Linked DNA regions of Vallitalea guaymasensis. The protein of the gene in region 1 binds, or shares a complex with, the protein of each later gene. Links are inferred from orthologs where the notes say so. Each region holds a gene or a part of one and is shown in the gene's direction. Other genes may lie near its edges. The genes, in order: pcrA and uvrB.

Evidence for each region.
Region 2: the proteins of pcrA (region 1) and uvrB are in contact, whole or in part, in a crystal structure (PDB 7EGT), measured with the Thermus thermophilus proteins. The link is inferred for Vallitalea guaymasensis from one-to-one orthologs. Residues at the interface, in WP_096412145.1 of Thermus thermophilus: His654, Arg656, Phe657, Gln666, Asp668, Glu669, Lys680, Arg681, Leu682, Ser683, Lys685, Tyr686, Ala687; in WP_096411307.1 of Thermus thermophilus: Glu23, Leu25, Arg26, Asp27, Gly28, Glu29, Arg30, Phe31, Arg55, Glu326, Asp327, Phe328, Glu379, Ser382, Gln383, His398, Gly400, Arg401.

Annotation. Positions count from the first base shown.
Region 1 is NZ_CP058561.1:943,469-948,077, reverse strand. The notes cover bases 296-3,227. They hold pcrA (DNA helicase PcrA), read left to right. Parts: upstream 296-617; coding sequence 618-2,837; downstream 2,838-3,227. Other genes in these bases: HYG85_RS04210 (hypothetical protein), read left to right, coding at 2,950-3,227; HYG85_RS04220 (DUF1836 domain-containing protein), read right to left, coding at 296-359. In the rest of the region: more of HYG85_RS04220, read right to left, coding at 1-295; more of HYG85_RS04210, read left to right, coding at 3,228-3,276; 23S rRNA (uracil(1939)-C(5))-methyltransferase RlmD, read left to right, coding at 3,386-4,609. UniProt on the Escherichia coli protein: A helicase with DNA-dependent ATPase activity. Unwinds DNA duplexes with 3'-5' polarity. Translocates on single-stranded DNA with 3'-5' polarity. Initiates unwinding more efficiently from a nicked substrate than double-stranded DNA.
Region 2 is NZ_CP058561.1:3,527,316-3,544,802, forward strand. Bases 5,860-8,853 are described here. They hold uvrB (excinuclease ABC subunit UvrB), read left to right. Parts: upstream 5,860-6,359; coding sequence 6,360-8,348; downstream 8,349-8,853. Other genes in these bases: HYG85_RS15140 (ubiquitin-like protein), read right to left, coding at 5,860-5,897; uvrA (excinuclease ABC subunit UvrA), read left to right, coding at 8,425-8,853. In the rest of the region: HYG85_RS15120 (TolB-like translocation protein), read left to right, coding at 1-1,052; HYG85_RS15125 (ABC transporter ATP-binding protein), read left to right, coding at 1,064-1,936; HYG85_RS15130 (ABC transporter permease), read left to right, coding at 1,930-3,159; HYG85_RS15135 (hypothetical protein), read left to right, coding at 3,156-5,171; more of HYG85_RS15140, read right to left, coding at 5,577-5,859; more of uvrA, read left to right, coding at 8,854-11,256; HYG85_RS15155 (PHP domain-containing protein), read left to right, coding at 11,743-12,450; NADH-quinone oxidoreductase subunit NuoE, read left to right, coding at 12,917-13,396; HYG85_RS15165 ((2Fe-2S) ferredoxin domain-containing protein), read left to right, coding at 13,423-13,818; HYG85_RS15170 (NADH-ubiquinone oxidoreductase-F iron-sulfur binding region domain-containing protein), read left to right, coding at 13,841-15,634; HYG85_RS15175 (NADH-dependent [FeFe] hydrogenase, group A6), read left to right, coding at 15,678-17,441. UniProt on the Escherichia coli protein: The UvrABC repair system catalyzes the recognition and processing of DNA lesions. A damage recognition complex composed of 2 UvrA and 2 UvrB subunits scans DNA for abnormalities.

The DNA of each region.
Region 1 (4,609 bases):
TCCAAAGAAAAATCTGAATTGTTTTCTAACATATCTTTTATAGGTGATAAAAGTTTTTGAATATCAGTTATGGAAAGCACATGTTTAGAATAATAAATGAATATTAGCATAATCATATGATCAGGCGAATATTTTTTCTTTATTGGTGGTGGCAGTATATGGTTTTTACTATAGTTGTTAATCATTGTCTTAGTTAATATTTTATCTTCATCCCTACGTTTTAGGGAGCCTAGATTATCATCCATAAATGTAGTTACTTGATCCATATACAGGCTTATATTAGGTATGTCCTTTGAATAAACATGATCCATGTTCTCCAGTTGGTTTAATAATTTTTTCATATACGTTAAATAATTCATTAATTTATCACCTCATTATATGATGAGTAGCACTTAAAAAAGATAACTAATCAATAATAAAAATGTCTATATATTGTATTTTATGCATTATATTTATTATATAGTATATAAAACTACTTAGCAAGAAGTTTGTTAAATTAAGTGTATTATATTGAGACGCAAATACTTTCGAATAGTCCTATTTTGCTCTAGCGAATTTATGTTCGATATGATATTATATTATGTATATGAAAAACTTTACTATAGGTGGTAATAGATATGGATAAAAGATATGACTCTTTGAATAAGGAACAGAAAAAAGCAGTATTACATACAGAGGGCCCCTTGCTTATATTAGCTGGAGCAGGATCAGGAAAAACAAGAGTATTGACACATAGGATAGCTTATCTCATAGAAGAGAAGAAAGTAGCTCCTTGGAATATTCTTGCAATCACTTTTACCAACAAAGCAGCTAAAGAGATGAGAGAAAGAGTAGACAACCTTGTGGGCTCTGGAAGTGAGGATATATGGGTAAGTACGTTCCACTCCACATGTGTTAAGATACTAAGACGTCATATTGATAAAATAGGATATGACCGATATTTTACTATATATGATACTGATGACCAGAAAAAATTAATCCGTGACTGCATGAAACAGCTTAATGTTGACCCTAAGCAGTTCAAAGAAAATAGTATTCTAAGCAGTATAAGTTCTGCAAAAGATAAATTGCTTACTCCTAAAAAATTTGAAAAACAAGCTTATGAATACAGGGATCAAGTAGTATCAAAAGTATATACAATGTATCAGGATAGGCTTAAGAAGAACAATGCACTTGATTTTGATGACCTGTTAGTAAAGACGGTTGAAGTCTTCAGGCTTTGCCCAGATGTACTATCATATTATCAGGATAAGTTTAAATACATAATGGTGGATGAATATCAAGATACCAACCATGTGCAATATATTTTTGTAGGTCTACTGGCAAGCAGATACAAAAATCTATGTGTTGTTGGTGATGATGACCAGTCTATCTACAGATTCCGTGGTGCTGATATTAGTAACATACTTGATTTTGAAAAAGATTTTAGAAACGCTGAAGTCATAAAACTTGAGCAGAACTATCGTTCTTCAAAAAATATTCTAGAAGCTGCTAATCAAGTAATCAGTAATAACTATGGCAGAAAAAATAAGACCCTCTATACAGATAATGAATCAGGAGATTTGATTAATTATAGATGCCTTCAGAATGAACAAGCTGAAGCAGAGTTCATGGCTGGTGAGATAATAAAAGGCATTGAATCAGAAGGCAGAGATTTCAAGGATTACGCAATCCTATATAGAACCAATGCTCAATCACGTGTTATTGAGGAAAGATTCATACTTAACAATATACCTTATAAAATCGTGGGTGGTACATCTTTCTATCAAAGAAAAGAAATAAAAGATATCTTAGCATATCTTAAAACTATAAATAACAGTACAGATGATATAGCTGTAAAAAGAATAATAAATGTTCCAAGAAGAGGAATTGGTACAACAACAATTAATAAAGTAGAAAATTATGCATATAATAATGATGTGAATTTCTTCGACGCACTTTGTGAAGTGAGCCAGATACCAAATATGACACGTTCTTCTAAGAAAGTGGAAGCATTTACCCATTTTATCAGAACATTAAGAGTTGAGATGGCAACCATGAGTCTAGTTGATTTAACCAATGAAGTTATTGAGAGGACAGGTTATGTCAAAGAGCTTGAAGCGGAAGGTACTGATGAGGCACATGGAAGAATTGACAATATTGGAGAATTGATTTCCAAGTTAACTGAATATGAGAATAACGAAGAGGAACCAACCTTAAATGGTTTCTTGGAGGAAGTAGCCCTTATAGCTGATATAGATAACTATAATGAAGAGACAAATGTTGTTGTTCTTATGACTATGCATAGCGCTAAAGGCTTAGAATTCCCTTGCGTTTTCATTTCTGGTATGGAAGATGGTCTGTTCCCTAGCTATATGAGCATATCTTCAGGACAACAAGAGGATATTGAAGAAGAAAGAAGATTATGCTATGTAGGTATTACAAGAGCTAAACAGAAACTATATCTCTTAGGTGCTAATTCTAGAATGATTAGAGGTATGACTCAATATAATCAAGTATCAAGATTCATTAGAGAGATAAATAATGAGCTATTTGATCTAGAGTACACAAAACCAATACAGGACATGCCTAATGAGAAAACCAGTTTTAGAAAAAATGCTCATAGTTTCTTGAAGTCCAATCCATATGTGGTTAAAAAGAACGCAAATAAGATGCCAGCTCCTGGAGACTTTACCCTTAACTATGAAGTAGGGGATTTAGTCAAACATATGAAATTTGGTATAGGTGAGGTACTTGCTATACAACCAGGAGGAGCAGACTACGAAGTTACAGTTAATTTTCCAAGTGCTGGTGTAAAAAAACTCATGGCTAGACTAGCAAATCTTAAAAAAGCTTAAAATATTAAGAGTTTAATAAAATTTTAATGAAAATAAGAATAAAATTGGTTTAAAAATGCTAAGAATAATGGTATAATTATACAAAATATTCAAAAGAAGGGTTGGTGTAAGTATGATTGAGAAATTTAACAAAGAAGAGTTCCTTAATATGATGCAGGTAAACGACTTGCTAAAGAAGTTTAAAGGTAATGATAAGGAAGACAAGGAACATAAAAGCAAGACATGGGTTTGGGTGGCACTTGGTGTAGTTACAGTTGCCGCAGGAGCTTTTGCATTATACAAGTTGCTAGCCCCAAATGAATTCGAAGATTTTGAAGACGAAGAGGATTTCGAGGAATTTGAGGAATTCGAAGATGAAGATTTTGAAGATATGGATTATGAAGAAAGTGACAATTACAGCTCAGACGAAACAGTAGAAGAGTCACAATCTGAAGAATAGTAAGAATTACAGCGGAGAAAGTATTCTCCGCTATTTTTAAGCAATAAAGAGTTAACGGTATATTAAATACTGTAATTATTATTATAACGGTACTATTGAGGAGACTTATATGAAGAAGAAAGATATTATTGAAGGTATTGTTGAGAAAGTTGAATTTCCTAATAAGGGAATTATAAATATAGATTCAGAGAAAGTTATTGTCAAGAATGTAATACCAGGACAGAAAATAAAAGCTGTAGTAACTAAGAAAAGAAAAAATAAAATAGTTGCTAGAGCATTAGATATATTAGAAAAATCACCTATGGAAGGTGAAGCTCCATGTAAGGTATTTGGCAAATGCGGAGGCTGTTTATATCAGTCTTTACCATATGAAGAGCAATTGAAGTTGAAGGAATCACAGGTTCTAGAGTTATTAGATACATTAGGTACCCATTATGAATATGAAGGTATAACTAAGAGTCCTATGGAGTTTAATTACCGTAATAAGATGGAGTATAGCTTTGGTGATGAGTATAAGGATGGACCTCTTGCATTAGGTATGCATAGAAAAGCGTCATTGTATGATATTGTTACAGTTGATGATTGTAAGATAGTTAGTGATGATTTTAATGTGATACTTAAGACTACTCTTGATTATTTTTCTGAGAGAGATATACCTTATTATTATAAGAGAACACATGAAGGTTATCTTAGATATTTGGTAGTTAGGAAAGCTGTTAATACACAAGAGATTCTTGTTAATCTGGTTACTTCTTCTCAGATGGATTTTGACCTTAGTGAATGGGTTGGTGAGTTGAATAATTGTAATCTGGATGGGAAAATAGTATCTATAATGCATACTATAAATGATAATCTAGCAGATGCAGTTAAGGTGGACGAGATCAGAAAGCTGTATGGCAGGGATTATTTTGTTGAGAAACTCCTTGGATTAGAATTTCGTATTTCATCTTTTTCATTTTTTCAGACTAATTCTCTAGGTGCAGAGAAACTGTATTCTGTAGTAAGGGATTATGTTGGTGAGACTAGGGATAAGGTTATATTTGACCTCTATAGTGGCACGGGGACTATTACTCAGATGTTAGCGCCTGTTGCAAAGAAGGCTGTAGGGGTTGAGATTGTTGAGGAAGCTGTTGAGGCGGCTAAGGAGAATGCTAAGTTGAATGGGCTTGGTAATTGTAAGTTCATAGCTGGGGATGTGTTGAAGGTTATTGATGAGCTTACGGATAAACCGGATATTATTGTATTAGATCCACCAAGAGATGGTATTCATCCTAAGGCTCTTGATAAGATTATTGATTATGGCGTGGAGCAGATTGTTTATGTTAGTTGTAAA
Region 2 (17,487 bases), 2.6 Mb from region 1 along the record:
TTGATTTAACAGGAATAATTGATATATCAAAGATAGAAGGAAAGATTAAGAATATAAGTTATGGAAATAACGGAAATATTTTAGTTTCATCAGATAAAATATATTCATATAATTTACAAAATAGAAGTATTATTTCTGAAACCCAAAATAGCTTTTTATGTGAGAATCTAAAAAAAATTGATAATGGATACGTTGCCATTGGAATTCTGAAAGATGATGGTAACAATGGAAATGGAGATTTTTTGACAGATAATACTAATCATAGATGTATATTCTATGATGAGAATTTAAAACAAACAAAAGTGATTAATATTAGTGAGGTAACTGGTGATAATAGATGGATTTCCACTGAAAATATTGCAATATCAAATGATGGTAAAAAATTAGCTTATTCAACAAATAAAGGTTTATTTCTATATGATATAAATGAAAAAAATAAAACTACATTAATCGATTTTACTGCTGAAAATAATGCTGAACGATTAGGTATTGTAGGTATGAGAAGAATTTCATTTGCTGATAATGGGAGTAAAATTGCATTTACTGCAGAGAGTTTTGACATTCCTCCTATAGAGGGTAAAGTTTCTTTTACCACCTATGGAGTACTAAATATAGATGGTACAGGACTTATTAACAAAAGAAAACCAGAATATAATACATCCAGTTCAGTAATATATGATTCATTTATAGTCTTGATGGAAGATTCAAGAACTCCGACAGGTAGACTAATGACAATGAATTTATCAACTGAAAAAGAAAGAATATATAAACTTTCTTCACAAAAGGAAAGTAGTAGTATTCATTGTTCTGAATTAGGTAGATATTTTGCAACGTCTATTATTGATACGAGTAATAAGAGATTAGTTGTAAGAATTTATAATATGGAGAGTGGTAAACTAATAAAAGAAGAGATTATAGAAGATGAGAATTCTATATATTTTAACAGAGAACCCCTAATTCGTATTATAGATGATTCAAAGATTTGCATTGTTATGCTTGGAAATTCTCAACGAGATAGTATCGAAACAAAAATTAGTGCATTTAATTTTTAGGAGGCTTCATGATGAAAATAATGTTTGATAATATCTCAAAAAAATATAAAAAAAAGTATGTATTAGATAATTTTAGTGCAGAATTAAATCAAGGTATTTATGGAATTCTAGGAGCAAATGGAGCAGGTAAAACTACACTTTTAAACATATTTGTAGGTATTTTAAAAAGTGATACAGGTAATATTTTTATTGATGAAATAAATATTAAAAAACTTGGTTCTGAATTCTTGTCGTATATAGGATATCTTCCGCAGTATCCTATGTTTTATAAAAATTTTGAGGTATTGGATTTTCTTAAATATATGTGTGCAATAAAAAATATTCCCAAAAATGAAGGTATCAAGAGAGCTAAAGAACTATTAGAGATTGTCAATTTAAGAGATGTATATTATAAGAAAATAGGAGCTTTATCAGGCGGTATGCGACAACGAGTAGGAATCGTACAAGCAATGTTGGGAGATCCTAAAATTTTAATTTTAGATGAACCTACAGCAGGGCTTGATCCTAGAGAAAGAATTAGATTTAGGAATCTGATTTCAAAGTTTTCGGAGAATCGTATTGTATTGCTTGCTACTCATATAGTATCTGATGTAGAATTTATAGCTAATCAGGTAATAATTTTAAAAGAGGGGCATCTTATAAAACAGGATACTCCTACTGTTCTTATTGATGAGATTGAAGGTAAAGTATGGACGGTTACAACAACAAATAGTAAAATTGATGACAGATATGAAAAATATAAAATAAGTAATATATTAAGAGATAACAACGATATTTTATTACGAATAATTTCTAATGAAAAGCCAGATGTAAAAGCTAAAAATGTAAAACCAAATTTAGAGGACGTATTTCTATATTATTGTGGGGAGGATAATGTATGTTAAAACTAATCCATTATGAATATAGAAAACTTTTTTTCAGAAGATCCATTTTAATTACGATTATAATTTTTAGTATTATTGATATTTTTAAAATTAATAATGTTTATCAGCAGAATTCTCTACTAGCGGATAAAAGCACTGAGACATCTACAAAATGGGAGAATATATATTGGGAACTTTATAATGAATTTAGTGGTGTTATAACAGAAGATAAGATTGATAAATTATTAAAAATTTATAGACCATTAGAAAATGAAATAGCTGATATAACTGCGAGTACGAGAATAGATAATCCAAATACTTATACAGGAAATGTATATAGCGATTATTATTTATTGAAATGGCTTTATGTACAACCAATGGAATATGCATATATGTACAAAAGTAGGGCTAATAATATTGTTAATAATGCAAGAAATAATATGAAGTTTTTCAAGAAACTGGGTAATGAATACGAATATAAAAAAAATGTTATTACTGCTAATTTATTCGCAAAAAGAGTAATTTCAAATTTTGCATACTTAGAAATGTATCAAAGCTATTTACACTATGATTTTTCAATATTACTAATTTTATTTTTGTGTTTATATGGTATAGTAAATGTTTTTGTAAATGAGAAAGAATCCCAAATGAATATTTTGCTATCAACTAGTATTTATGGTGGAAAAAGAACTACAACTGCTAAAATTATAGCTACTTCTACTTTTATAGTAGGTATAACTTTATGGTTTTTAATACTAGATTTTATTTGTTTTTCCATCGCTTTTAACTCTTTTGTTACAATAAACTTACCTATCTACACAATACAAAATTTTTTAGCTTCTTCTATCAATATAACTATAGGACAATACATAGTAATATCAGGGATATTTAAAATGATTGGGATGCTTGTAATAGGTATGATGTTTCTATTTATTTCAGAGTTTTTTAATAATGCGTTAGTACCTTTTATTATAAATTTGAGTATAATTCTTGTTATTATTTTTTTATGTGAAAAATATAGAGGATCAGGTTATATAATTAATAAAGTAATAAATCCCTTTATACTTCTTATTAATAGAGAGTTATTTGGGAAAATAGAATTTGTAAATATCTTTGGTGTACCTATGTTAAGTTATATTGTTGCAATAGTATTTGCTGGGTGTCTCCTTATTATAAGTATTATTTTAATATACAAAGTTTCAAAAAAAAATGTTGTTAACATTAAAAAAGGGGGGATATCATGAGAATAATTTTTTATGAAGCAAAAAAAATGTTGATATATCAAAAGGGCTTATTTTTTATTGGGTTATTCTTTTTGATTAACATAGCTTATTTAGTTATTGCTGATAAGCCTTATAATACAGAAATGGAATTATTTAAGAATGAATATACTTACTATATGGATAAGATTGATGGTAAATGCACTCCTAAAAAAATTGATTTCATAGAAAATGAAGCTAAAAAAATAATGAACGCTAATATATCATCAGATAAATTATATAATGACTATTATGATGGAAGTATCACTGAAAATGTTTTTAATGAACAATGTGTAAACTTTGAAACCATTTTAGAGAATGAAAAGGGATTTGATGAAATTTATAATCAATATATCTATGTTAGAGAAAATCAAAATAATAGATTTTTTTTATATACAAATGGTTGGAATGCATTACTTACAGATGATAATCTAGACTTATTTTTAACCATTTTAATTTTAATTTTAGTTACTCCTGTATTTTGTTATGAGTATGACAACAAAATGGATACTTTAGTATTGACATCAATAAAGGGCAAAAAAAATTATTCGGTGCATAAAACAATATTTGTTTTTTGTATTGTTGCTTTTTTATGTATTACAACCTTTATACTGAAATTTGTTTTTGTTAATCAGAAGTATAGTCTTGTGAATGGTAATTATCCTCTTCAAAGCCTTTCGTATTTTGGTACAGGGACAAAAAGTATATCCCTTATACAAACTTTTTTTGCTGTAAGCGGATTAAAGTTATTTGGTTTTCTCTTTTTTGCAATACTTATTATGTTTGTATCTGTGATTGTAAAAAAATATTCATTAGCAGTATTTATATGTGCTGCTTTTATATTAATCCCCTATTTTGGTTTTGATTTGGGACTAATATATTCTTTTCCTTTACCACTTTCTTTTATGTTAGGAGTACGTTTTTTTAAAGGGTATGAGTATCAAATAGATTTTTTTACACAAGAAAAAGTTGCTATTTTTAAAGAAATAAGTAATACGACATTATTAATTTTTTTAGTTAGTGCAATTTGTTTGTGTATTATTATGTTAAAAGTAATAAACAAAAATAACAAAAATATTTGGAACAAAATACATATAAAAAAAATAAAACAAGTAACAGTAATACTAATATCTTGTATTTTAATATTGAACTTAAGTGGTTGCTCAAAGACAAACATTAATGAATCGTGTGTATTTAATACAAATACAAGAAGATCTTATGAAAGTGAAAAATATCGGTACTATGTAGATGAATCAGATTTGGAAAATATAAGACTTGTGTTTGAAGATAAAGCAACAGGTGAGAAAAATGACCTGGTCAGAAATCCTATAAAGGAACTTATTAAAGAAGAAATGATGATTTTTGGAAAAGACTCTTTTGTTTATTATATAAAATACAATATTGATAAATCTAAGAATCCACATCTTGGTGGTGTAACTAGTAAAATAACAGTTGTAGAACTTGATACTAAAACATTTAATGAGAAAATAATTTTTGAGAAGAATAATTTTTTTATACGTAATGATAGTTTTATTGGATTAGGTGATTCGCAAAATAAACAGTGGCAATTCTTAAAAGGGGTGTCAGCATTTTTTCTTGATAGAGAATATTTGTATTTTGTAATGAGTAATACCGTGAAACGAGTAAATAGAAAAACGGAAAAGATAAGTAGTATAGATATCCCTACTAATAAAAATATAGCTTATGACGGAAGATTTATTTATTATATAGGTGATAAACTAATATTATCAAAATACGATACGGTTACAGAAACACATGTAAAAATGTCAGATATAGTTACAACATATTTTTTATTAACAGATACAAAGATTTTGTTTATTAATCGTTTGGATAATAGTAATATCTATTCTGCTGATTTGCATGGAAATATTATTGGGGAAATATCTGGTGAACCAGCACTTTGGTTTTCTTGTGATGAGGACTATATTACTTATAAAAATAAAATAGATTTAAAAGAATATCATGTTAAATATTAGTTCAGGCAGAAAAAAATATCTTCATATGCAAGAGTTATTGTCGTTTTCAACTTTGGAACGGGTCAATAACTTTTTTATTTATATTTTATCAAGTAGTCAGTTAATTATTTGGATAAAAATGAAAAATGTATTGGTATAAATTAAATCATGGCGTATACTTAATAAACCAAAAGTATAGATAGAATGTTATGAACTTGAAGGAACTAGTCAATACATGTATCATATAAGTATGGAATATAACTTCATTTTGTTTGCCCTTAACAATGATTTAATATATCTCCAGTTTAAGATATAAAAAGACCTTCATCTATTAGTTTAAAATCTAATGGATTGAGGTCTTTAGAAAATTTAACAAGGTAACTCAATTTTATTGATTTAAGTTCGTTACTTAAACTGTTTAATATGTCATAAACGACTATAGTACCTTATAACTAAACTCAATTTAGAGTATTTTTGGATATTATAGTCAGATAAACATCGCCCATCTTCTAAATATTTTCCTGCATAATAAAGTTTTTGGTAATCTTTAGAGATCCCTTCTCTACATTGAATCATATATTTTACATACTCAATTGTAAAAGTTGGATCATATGGTAATACAATATACTTGCCTGATAAAGTCAATACATAAAACTCAGGGTCAGTTAGTTGTGCTTGAGATGATACATTCGATAAATTTAATAAGAGTAAAAATGCCATTGTTAATGTAATAATACGTTTTTTCATTTGATTTCATCCTTTCATTTTCATATATATATTGTATTTATGAGTAAATACAATATATTGGGAATTGAATATCATTAATAATAAAAATATAACATAATATTTAAAAGTTGTAAATAAATATGAAAAGATAATTTATAATAATACTATAATCTCATCTAAAACTATATTTTATAATTTAATTGAAGCTTTTTGACTGGTCCAATCTAATAATATAATGAGCTAATAAAATATTGGATAAATTTTGCACAAACATATGTTTGCTTTTTTTTGCTAATATGATATAATGGTTAAGACTAAAATAATGATTGTTTATATACATATATATTATGTTTTTGATAATTAGTATAAGATGGTAATTATTTTTATTTAACTTATGATATTAGCTTAATAAGATTGAATTAATTATCTATAAATACTAGGATAATTGATTTGATGTGCAAATACTGAGATAGAGGTGATAATATGTCAAAATTTGAAATTCATTCAGAGTTTAATCCTACAGGAGATCAACCTCAAGCTATTAAAAAATTGGCTAAGGGATTTCAAGATGGTAATAAATTCGAGACTTTACTAGGAGTCACAGGTTCAGGGAAAACATTTACTATGGCGCATATTATAAAAGAATTAAAAAAGCCAACTTTGATTATGGCGCATAATAAAACATTAGCCGCCCAACTGTATAGTGAATTCAAAGAGTTTTTTCCAAATAATGCTGTTGAATACTTTGTAAGTTATTATGATTATTATCAGCCAGAAGCATATGTCCCTCATACAGATACTTTTATAGAAAAAGACTCATCAATCAATGAAGAAATAGATAAACTAAGACACTCCGCTACAGCATCCTTAGCAGAAAGAGACGATGTTATTATTGTAGCCAGTGTATCATGTATATATGGACTTGGTAGTCCAATAGATTACAAAAATATGGTACTTTCCTTAAGACCTGGTATGACAAAAGACAGAGATGAAATATTGAGGAAACTAGTGGATATTCAATATATGAGAAATGATATGAACTTTGTCAGAGGTACTTTTAGAGTTAGAGGCGATGTCATTGAAGTATTTCCTGCCGCTTCTTCTGACAGAGCAGTGAGAATTGAATTATTTGGAGATGAAATAGATAGGATAACAGAAATCAACGTGATTACTGGTGAAATACTAGGTTATATGGAACATATAGCCATATTTCCTGCGTCTCATTATGTAATTGAAACAGACAAAATAGAAAGAGCTATAAACTCTATAGAAAAAGAAAAAACAGAAGTGGTTAAGTCATTTAGAGAAAATGACAAGTTATTAGAAGCCCAAAGAATTGCACAAAGAACTAATTATGATGTGGAAATGATCAGAGAAACAGGATTCTGTTCAGGTATAGAAAACTACTCAAGGCATTTGACTGGTTTACCACCAGGGGCTCCTCCACACACTCTTTTTGATTATTTTCCTGATGACTTTTTACTTATTATAGATGAATCTCATATGACGGTTCCTCAAGTAAGAGGTATGTATGCAGGTGACCAGTCCAGAAAATCAACTTTGGTAGAGTATGGATTTAGATTACCTTCAGCTAAAGATAATAGACCTCTCAATTTTCAAGAATTTGAAAGTAAGTTAAATCAAGTATTGTTTGTTTCAGCAACACCAGGACCATATGAATATGACCATAAGCAATTAATGGCAGAACAGATAATTAGACCTACAGGTTTGTTAGACCCTAAGATAGAAGTTAAACCAGTAAGAGGTCAAATAGATGACTTAATATCCAATGTTAATAGAGAGATTGAAAATAAAAACAAGGTATTGATTACAACTTTGACAAAAAGAATGGCTGAGGACTTAACTGATTATATGAAAGAATCAGGTATACGTGTTAGGTATTTACATTCAGATATTGATACCCTTGAAAGAATAGAGATAGTACGTGATCTTAGAATGGATGTTTTTGATGTTCTTATTGGTATTAACCTGCTTAGAGAAGGATTAGATATACCAGAAATTACTTTAGTAGCTATACTTGATGCAGATAAAGAAGGTTTTTTACGTTCTGAAACTGCATTGATTCAGACAGTAGGACGTGCTGCAAGAAATGTTGAAGGTAAAGTTATTATGTATGCAGATATTATTACTGATAGTATGAATAGAGCTATTAGTGAAACTAATAGAAGAAGAAGTATTCAAAAACAGTACAATAAAGAACATAATATAATACCTGAGACCATTAATAAACCAGTAAGAGATATTATTCGTATAACTCAGGTTGCAGAATCTGAAGCAACTTATGAATTAACAAAAGATCCTGAATCCATGAGTAAAGAAGAATTAGAAGTTAAAATCCTAAAATGTTCGAAAGATATGAAACAGGCTGCTATGGATCTGCAATTTGAAAGAGCTGCACAGCTAAGAGATGAATTATACGAATTAAAAAAACAATTAAATACACTGAATTAAACTTTGCTTATATTTAATTCAATCACTATATATTACAATAAAAAACTGTATCATCATAAATTATAAGAGGTGGCGTATGGGAAAAGATGTAATCACCATAAAAGGTGCAAGAGAACATAATCTAAAGAACGTAGACTTAACTATTCCAAGAGATAAATTCGTTGTATTTACTGGACTTAGTGGTTCAGGGAAATCTTCTTTAGCATTTGATACAATATATGCTGAGGGGCAAAGAAGATATGTAGAATCATTATCTGCCTATGCAAGACAGTTTTTGGGTCAAATGGAAAAACCGGATGTTGATAATATAGAAGGTCTATCACCAGCTATATCAATAGATCAAAAGACTACAAGCAGAAATCCAAGATCTACAGTAGGAACAGTTACAGAAATATATGATTACTTAAGATTACTTTATGCAAGAGTAGGAATACCTCATTGTCCAAAGTGTGGAAAAGTTATCAATAGACAGACAGTTGACCAAATGGTAGATGTAATAATGAAATTACCAGAAAGAACTAAGATAATGATAATGGCTCCAGTAGTCAGAGGTAGAAAAGGTCAACATATCAAACTTTTGGATCAGGCTAAGAAGAGTGGATATGTAAGAGCTAAGATAGATGGTAACATGTATGAATTAACAGAAGAAATATTATTAGAAAAAAATAAAAAGCATACTATAGAAATAGTAATAGACAGATTGATAGTAAGAGAAGGGATAGAAAAAAGATTGACTGACTCTATTGAAACAGTTATGAAATTGACTGGTGGATTATTAGTTATAGATGTAATTGATGGACAACCAATGTCATTCAGCCAAAACTTTTCATGTCCTGACTGTAATATAAGTATAGATGAAATTGAACCAAGACTATTTTCATTCAACAATCCTTTTGGTGCTTGTCCAGAATGTCATGGTTTAGGTTTCAAAATGAAGTTTGACCCTGAATTAATAATTCCTAACCAAAAGCTAAGTATAGTAGATGGAGCTATTGTTGCCCCTGGTTGGGCTTCGGCTTCTAATGAAGAAAGTTATGTAAGAAGAATGTTTGAAGCATTAGGTAAAAAATATAAGTTTAAGATTACTACACCATATGAAAAATATTCTGATGAAGTAAAAGATATTATCATGTATGGTACCAAAGGCGAGAAATTCATAGTCAAGTACAAATCAGATAAAGGTATGGGACAATATGAAACTGTATTTGAAGGATTGGTTCAAAGTCTCCATCGAAGATACAAGGAGACTACATCTGATTATATGAAGCAAGAATATGAGTCTTTTATGACCAATACCCCATGTAATGCTTGTAATGGTGCAAGATTGAATCCTATAGCTCTAGCAGTTACACTTGGAGGTAAAAATATATCACAGGTCACAGAGATGTCAATAAGAGATATCAAAGATTTCTTTGACAATATTCAATTAACTGACAGGCAGCTTATAATTGGGGAACAAATCCTAAAAGAAGTTAATGCTAGAATAGGATTCCTAGTGAATGTAGGTCTTGATTATCTATCATTATCTCGTTCAGCTGGTACATTATCAGGTGGGGAAGCTCAGAGAATCAGATTAGCTACACAGATAGGATCAGGATTAGTAGGTGTGGTATATATTTTGGATGAGCCCAGCATAGGATTACATCAGAGGGATAATGAAAAATTACTGCATACATTGAAAAGACTAAAAAAATTAGGAAATACATTGATTGTAGTGGAACATGACGAAGAAACCATGTTTGAAGCAGATTATATAGTAGATATTGGTCCAAGAGCAGGAGAGCATGGTGGTGAAATTGTTGCTGAAGGTACAGCAGAAGAAATCATGAAAATTGAGGACTCAATAACTGGTGCATATCTAAGTGGAAGAAAAAAAGTGGAAGTTCCACAAGTCAGAAGAGCTACCAACGGAAAATGGATTAATATAAAAGGTGCTTCCCAGAATAACTTAAAGAATATCAATATAGATATTCCTCTTGGGATTTTTACTTGTGTTACAGGAGTTTCAGGCTCTGGTAAAAGTTCTTTCGTAAATGAAATACTATATAAAAGATTGGCTAGAGACTTGAACAGAGCAAAGATGAAACCTGGTAAACATAAGAATATGTTAGGATTAGAACATCTAGATAAGGTAATAGCTATAGATCAATCACCTATTGGTAGAACGCCTAGGTCTAACCCTGCTACTTATACAGGAGTTTTTGACCATATTAGAGATATATTTGCAAGTACAGCTGAAGCTAAAATGAGAGGATATCAAAAAGGAAGATTCAGTTTCAATGTAAAAGGTGGTCGTTGTGAAGCCTGTAAAGGTGATGGTATAATCAAGATAGAGATGCATTTTTTACCAGACGTTTATGTACCATGTGAAGTGTGTCATGGTAAAAGATATAACAGGGAAACATTAGAAGTTAAATATAAAGGTAAAAACATATCAGAAGTCTTGAATATGACAGTTGAAGAAGCTCTTACCTTCTTTGAAAATATACCTAGGATCAAGAAAAAGCTTCAAACACTTTATGATGTTGGATTATCATATATTAGATTAGGACAACCATCAACAACATTGTCAGGAGGAGAAGCTCAAAGGGTTAAACTGGCTACTGAATTAAGTAAAAGAAGCACAGGTAAAACCATGTATATACTTGATGAACCAACAACTGGTCTCCATTTTGAAGATGTTAATAAATTGATTACAATATTACAACGTTTAGTTGATGGAGGAAATTCAGTTCTTGTAATTGAGCATAACCTGGATGTTATCAAAACTGCAGATTATATTATAGATTTAGGACCAGAAGGTGGCGACAAAGGTGGTTTGGTTATAGCAAAAGGAACACCTGAAAAAGTAGTAAAATGTAAAAAGTCCTATACTGGTCAATTCCTGAAGAAAGTTTTAAGTAAATAATTTAATACAACCGTTAATAATATGTATCATAATCAATATATTATTAGCGGTTTTTATTTTGCGTAAATAAGTAAAATTATTAAAATTAAATAATTTAGTATAATCGGTTATTTAATTAAAGAAAACTGATTACTAGACCTAAATTAATAAAATTAATTTTGCTGAATCATATATGATATTAATTTTAAAAATAATTATTTCACAATATTTAATATAAAAAAGTTAAAAAATAATATTCTTAAGGAAAAAAACAATATGGAACAAGTAAAAAGAACTAATTTTAGATGGAAGTAATTTACTTAATATATTGTGTTTTTTTGTTGAAAAACTCTATTTTCATGGTATAATAAAAAGTGTTATATAAAACAATAGTAGAATATAGTTTCTTTACATTTATTTCTATTTTTGTTATAATAACAGGGATGTGTGTTTGTCGAAATTGATAAAATATTAACAAAAAATATAGACTATATTTGGAGCGGATTTATGAAATTATACTATGATTTTCATATTCATACAGCTCTTTCGCCTTGCGGAGAAGATAGCATGACACCTAATAACATTGTGAACATGTCTTTGATTAATGAATTAGATGCCATAGCTATAACTGACCATAATTCTGCAGAAAATGTCGAAGCAGTAATTAAAGTAGCTAAGGGGAAAGATATTATTGTTGTTCCAGGAATTGAGATAGAAACAAAAGAAGAAATACATGTGGTAGGATTGTTCCCTGACATTGAGAGTGTATACAATGTTCAAAGCAAACTATATAGTAAATTACCTTATATCAAGAATAAATCTACTGTTTTTGGACATCAATATGTTTTGGATGAGAATGATGACATTATAAAAGAACTGGACAAACTTCTACTAACATCTGTGGCAATGTCATTAAACGAAGTTATAGATTTGATACATGACAACAATGGAATAGCAATACCTGCTCACATTGATAGACCAAGTTATAGTATATTAGCTAATATAGGATTTATACCAGACGATTTGAATACTTCTATACTCGAGATTTCTAGATTTTCTAACTTAGATACTTATAGACAAAAATACAAAGACTATCATATAATACAATCTTCAGATGCTCATGAATTAGGGTATATTGGAATTAAAAAAAATTCATTAGAAGTTAATGAAAAAAATATAGAATCAATATTTAACGCACTCAAACAATATGAATAGATAAGAAAATAATTTGAACTAATTTTATAAAGTGAATTGTTAACAATAATTAATATTATTAAGGGAAAGTCGTAGTACTTATAAATATTCATTAATGGTTGTAATAATAACAATTCCAGTTCAATTTATATATATACTAATGTGTTGGATTGATGTATTTTCTAATGTTATTAATTAAACACATTATTGCATATTTAAACATGAGAATTTTAATAGACTTTCCTTTTTAAGTTTAATAAGCATTATACTTTATTAAATAAGGTTAAATATCCCTACCATTTTGTTATCTTAATTGAAGAATACTTGAATACTTGTAAAACTTGTAGAAAAAACATGATATTTATGATTTAACCCCATAAAATGGTAATAATGCAGCTTTTCGTGTTAAATATATAACTTTGGTTTATAATTAATAAATTAATATAATTTGTTAATCATTTACATTATATAATAAGGAGGTAAGCAAATGGCAGCTAATTCAGCATTAACAGATGAAAAGTTCCAAGAATTGGAGCAGTATATTGATGCAATGCCAACTACAAAAGGAGAACTAATACGTGTTTTACATAAAGCACAAGATATTTTTGGATATTTACCAGAAGAAGTTCAAAAATTTGTAGGAAAAAAATTAAAAATATCAACAGCAAAAGTATTTGGAGTAGTTACATTCTATTCTTATTTCACAATGATTCCAAAAGGTGAATTTAACATTTCAATATGTATGGGTACAGCTTGTTATGTTAGAGGTGCTGAAGATGTTTTGAACGAACTAAAAAAAGAATTAGATATTGAAGTTGGTGAAACAACACCAGATGGTAAATTTTCACTACAATCACTCCGTTGTGTAGGGGCTTGTGGACTTGCTCCAGTTGTTATGGTTGAAGATAAAGTCTATGGTCGTGTAACACCAGATATGGTCAAAGATATTCTTGCAGAATACAAATAATTGTATTTTAAAAAGGAGGAAAAAAAATGGCAAAGATTAAATCTTTTGATGAACTTAAAAAAATCAAGGAAAAAGTTCAATCAAATGTAGAATTAAGAGAAAAAGGCGAAAACATTGATAATTTAATACAAATAAAAGTTGCTATGGCTACATGTGGTATTGCATCTGGTGCTAGAGAAGTAATGAATTTCCTAATTGATGAATTAGCAAAAGAAGGCATTAACAACGTAGTTGTAACACAAACTGGTTGTATGGGATATTGTTATGCAGAACCAACAATTGAATTAACTATGCCAAATAGTGAACCAGTTGTATATGGTGATGTAACAATAGAAAGAGCAAAAGAGGTTATTGAAAAACATATTAAAAATGGCGAGTTAATTGATGGAATAATCCCTGTAACTCATAAAACTATTGAATAAAAAAAGTTAGGAGGCTTAAAAGATGTCTAACTATAAAATGCATATATTGGTTTGCGGAGGTACAGGATGTATATCTGCAAAATCCGAGGAAATAGTTGATAATCTAAAGGAACAACTAAAAATCAACAACATGGACAGCGAGGTTAAAGTACTAAAAACTGGTTGTTTTGGTTTCTGTGAAAAAGGTCCAGTTGTAAAAATATTGCCAGATAATACATTCTATGTTCAAGTACAACCAGAAGATGCTGAAGAGATCGTAAAAGAGCATATTGTAAAAGGTAGAAAAGTAGGAAGATTATTATTTGAAGATCCTGAAACACAAGCAAAAGTTAGTGATTCTAAGAATATGGATTTCTATAAAAAACAAATGCGTATTGCACTTAGAAACTGTGGATTTATAGATCCAAGTAATATTGATGAATATATTGCACGTGATGGATATCACGCTTTAGGTAAAGTATTAACTGAAATGACTCCTAGCGATGTAATCAATGTTGTTAAAGAGTCAGGACTTAGAGGCCGTGGAGGCGGAGGATTCCCTACAGGCTTAAAATGGGAATTTGCTAGTAAATATGAAGCAGATCAAAAATATGTAGTATGTAATGCTGACGAGGGGGACCCAGGTGCATTCATGGACCGTTCTATCTTAGAAGGAGACCCACACAGTATTGTTGAGGCTATGTCTATTTGTGGTTACTCAATTGGAGCGACTAAAGGTAAAGTTTATATTCGTGCAGAATATCCACTTGCAATTAAGAGATTACAAAAAGCTATTGATGATGCTAGAGAAGCAGGATTATTAGGTACTGATATAATGGGTACTGGATTTGAATTTGATATAGAACTTACATATGGGGCGGGAGCATTCGTATGTGGTGAAGAAACAGCACTTATACATTCTATGGAAGGTCAACGTGGAGAACCAACTACTAAACCACCATTTCCAGCAGAATCTGGATATTGGGGCAAACCAACAAATGTTAATAATGTAGAAACATTTGCTAATATCCCAGTTATCATATTAAAAGGTGCAGATTGGTTTAATAAGATCGGTACAGAAAAATCAAAAGGAACAAAAGTATTTGCCTTAGCAGGTAAAATTAATAACGTTGGACTTATTGAAGTTCCTATGGGAACAACTCTAAGAGAAGTTATCTATGATATTGGTGGAGGAATCAAGAACGGTAAGAAGTTCAAGGCTGTTCAAACAGGTGGACCATCAGGTGGATGTTTAACAGAAAAAGACTTAGATACACCTATTGATTTCGATAACTTAATTGCCAAAGGATCAATGATGGGTTCAGGTGGTATGATTGTTATGGACGAAGATAACTGTATGCCAGCCGTAGCCAAATTCTATCTTGAGTTTACTGAAGAAGAATCTTGTGGTAAATGTACACCTTGTCGTGTAGGTACTAAGCGTTTATCTGAGTTATTAGAATTAATAACTTCTGGAAAAGGTACAATGGAGCATTTAGATGAGCTTAAGAGATTAAGCCGTGTAATTAAAGATACAGCTCTTTGTGGATTAGGACAAACAGCACCTAACCCAGTGTTATCTACATTGGATGTATTCTGGGATGAGTACGTAGCTCATGTAAAAGATAAAGAATGCCCAGCAGGTAACTGTAAGGATTTATTGAAATATTACATTCAAGAAGATAAATGTATTGGTTGTACAGCATGTTCAAGAGTCTGTCCAGTTGGTGCAATTACAGGAACTGTTAAAAACCCACATACTATCGACCAAGATAAATGTATCAAATGTGGTGCTTGTATGGATAAGTGTAAATTCGGAGCGATTATTAAGAAATAAATAAAAGTGAATTCTTTAGAATCTAGAAAAGGAGTGTAACCTAATGTCAGAGGTAAAAATTACTATTGATGGTAAAGAAGTACAGGTACCAAAAGGTAGTACTATATTAGATGCTGCTAAAAAGTTAGGCATTGATATTCCAACATTATGTCATTTAGACTTGCATGATACAAAAATGGTTAATAAAACAGCTTCATGTCGTATATGTGTAGTAGAAGTTGAAGGTAGAAGAAATCTAGCGCCATCATGTGCTACACCAGTAGTTGAAGGCATGGTTGTTAGAACAAATACAATAAGAGTATTAGAAGCTAGAAAAACAGTATTGGAACTATTATTATCAGATCATCCAAAGGATTGCTTGACTTGTGCAAAATCAGGTCGTTGTGATTTACAAGACTTAGCAGAAAAATTTGGAGTAAGAGAAGTAAGAGTAACTGGAAAAGCTCAATCAACATATAAACAAGATTATTCACCTGCAATTATTAGGGATATGGATAAATGTATTATGTGTAGAAGATGCGAAACTATGTGTAATGAAGTTCAAACTGTTGGTGCGTTATCTGGAATTAACAGAGGATTTGACGCAGTTGTATCTCCAGCATTTGAATCACCATTATCAGAAACAGTATGTACACACTGTGGTCAATGTGTTGCTGTATGTCCAGTTGGTGCTTTAACTGAAAATGATCATACATGGAAAGTTGTAGAAGCATTAGCTGATCCAGATAAATTTGTTGTAGTTCAAACAGCACCAGCTGTAAGAGTTGCAATAGGAGAAGAATTCGGTAAAGAGCCTGGTTCAATTGTTACAGGTCAAATGGTAACTGCATTAAGATCTTTAGGTTTTGATCGTGTATTCGATACAGATTTTGCTGCAGACTTAACCATTATGGAAGAAGGAACAGAATTATTAGGAAGACTTAATAGATTCTTAGCAGGAGACAAAGATGTTCCATTACCAATTTTAACATCTTGTTGTCCAGCATGGGTTAACTTTATTGAAAGTCAATTCCCAGAATTAATTGATATTCCATCATCAGCAAAATCACCACAACAAATGTTTGGTGCTGTTGCTAAATCTTTCTTAGCAGAAAAAATGAATATACCTAGAGAAAAAATGGTTGTTGTTTCAGTTATGCCATGTTTAGCTAAGAAATATGAAGCTGCTAGAGATGAGTTCAAAGTTGATGGTAATCCAGATGTGGATATATCTATTTCAACAAGAGAGTTAGCTCATTTAATCAAGAGAGCTAATCTTAACTTATTAGAATTAGAAGAATCAGAATTTGACAATCCTTTAGGAGAATCAACTGGTGCTGCTGTTATCTTTGGTTCAACTGGTGGTGTTATTGAAGCTGCAACAAGAACAGCTTACGAAATCCATACTGGTAAAACATTAGATAAAGTAGATTTTGAAGAGTTAAGAGGATTTGATGGTGTAAGAGTAGCATCTGTACAAATGGATGAATTTACACTTAATATTGGTATTGCTCATGGACTTGGTAATGCTAGAAAATTATTAGAAGAAATTGAAGGCGGTAATCCTAGAAACTTACACGCTATCGAAATTATGGCATGTCCTGGTGGATGTATTGGTGGTGGAGGTCAACCTTACCATCACGGTAACTCAGATATTCTTAAAAAACGTATGGCTGCAATTTATGAAGTTGACAAAAATATGCCTTTAAGAAAATCTCATGAAAATCCATCAATCACTGCATTATACGAGCAATATCTTGGAGAACCAATGAGTGAATTATCTCATAAGTTACTTCATACTCATTACTCTGTAAAAGATAGAGTTTAATAATAATTGAATTGATATAAAGTTAAAATGGTTTCTGTATTAATAA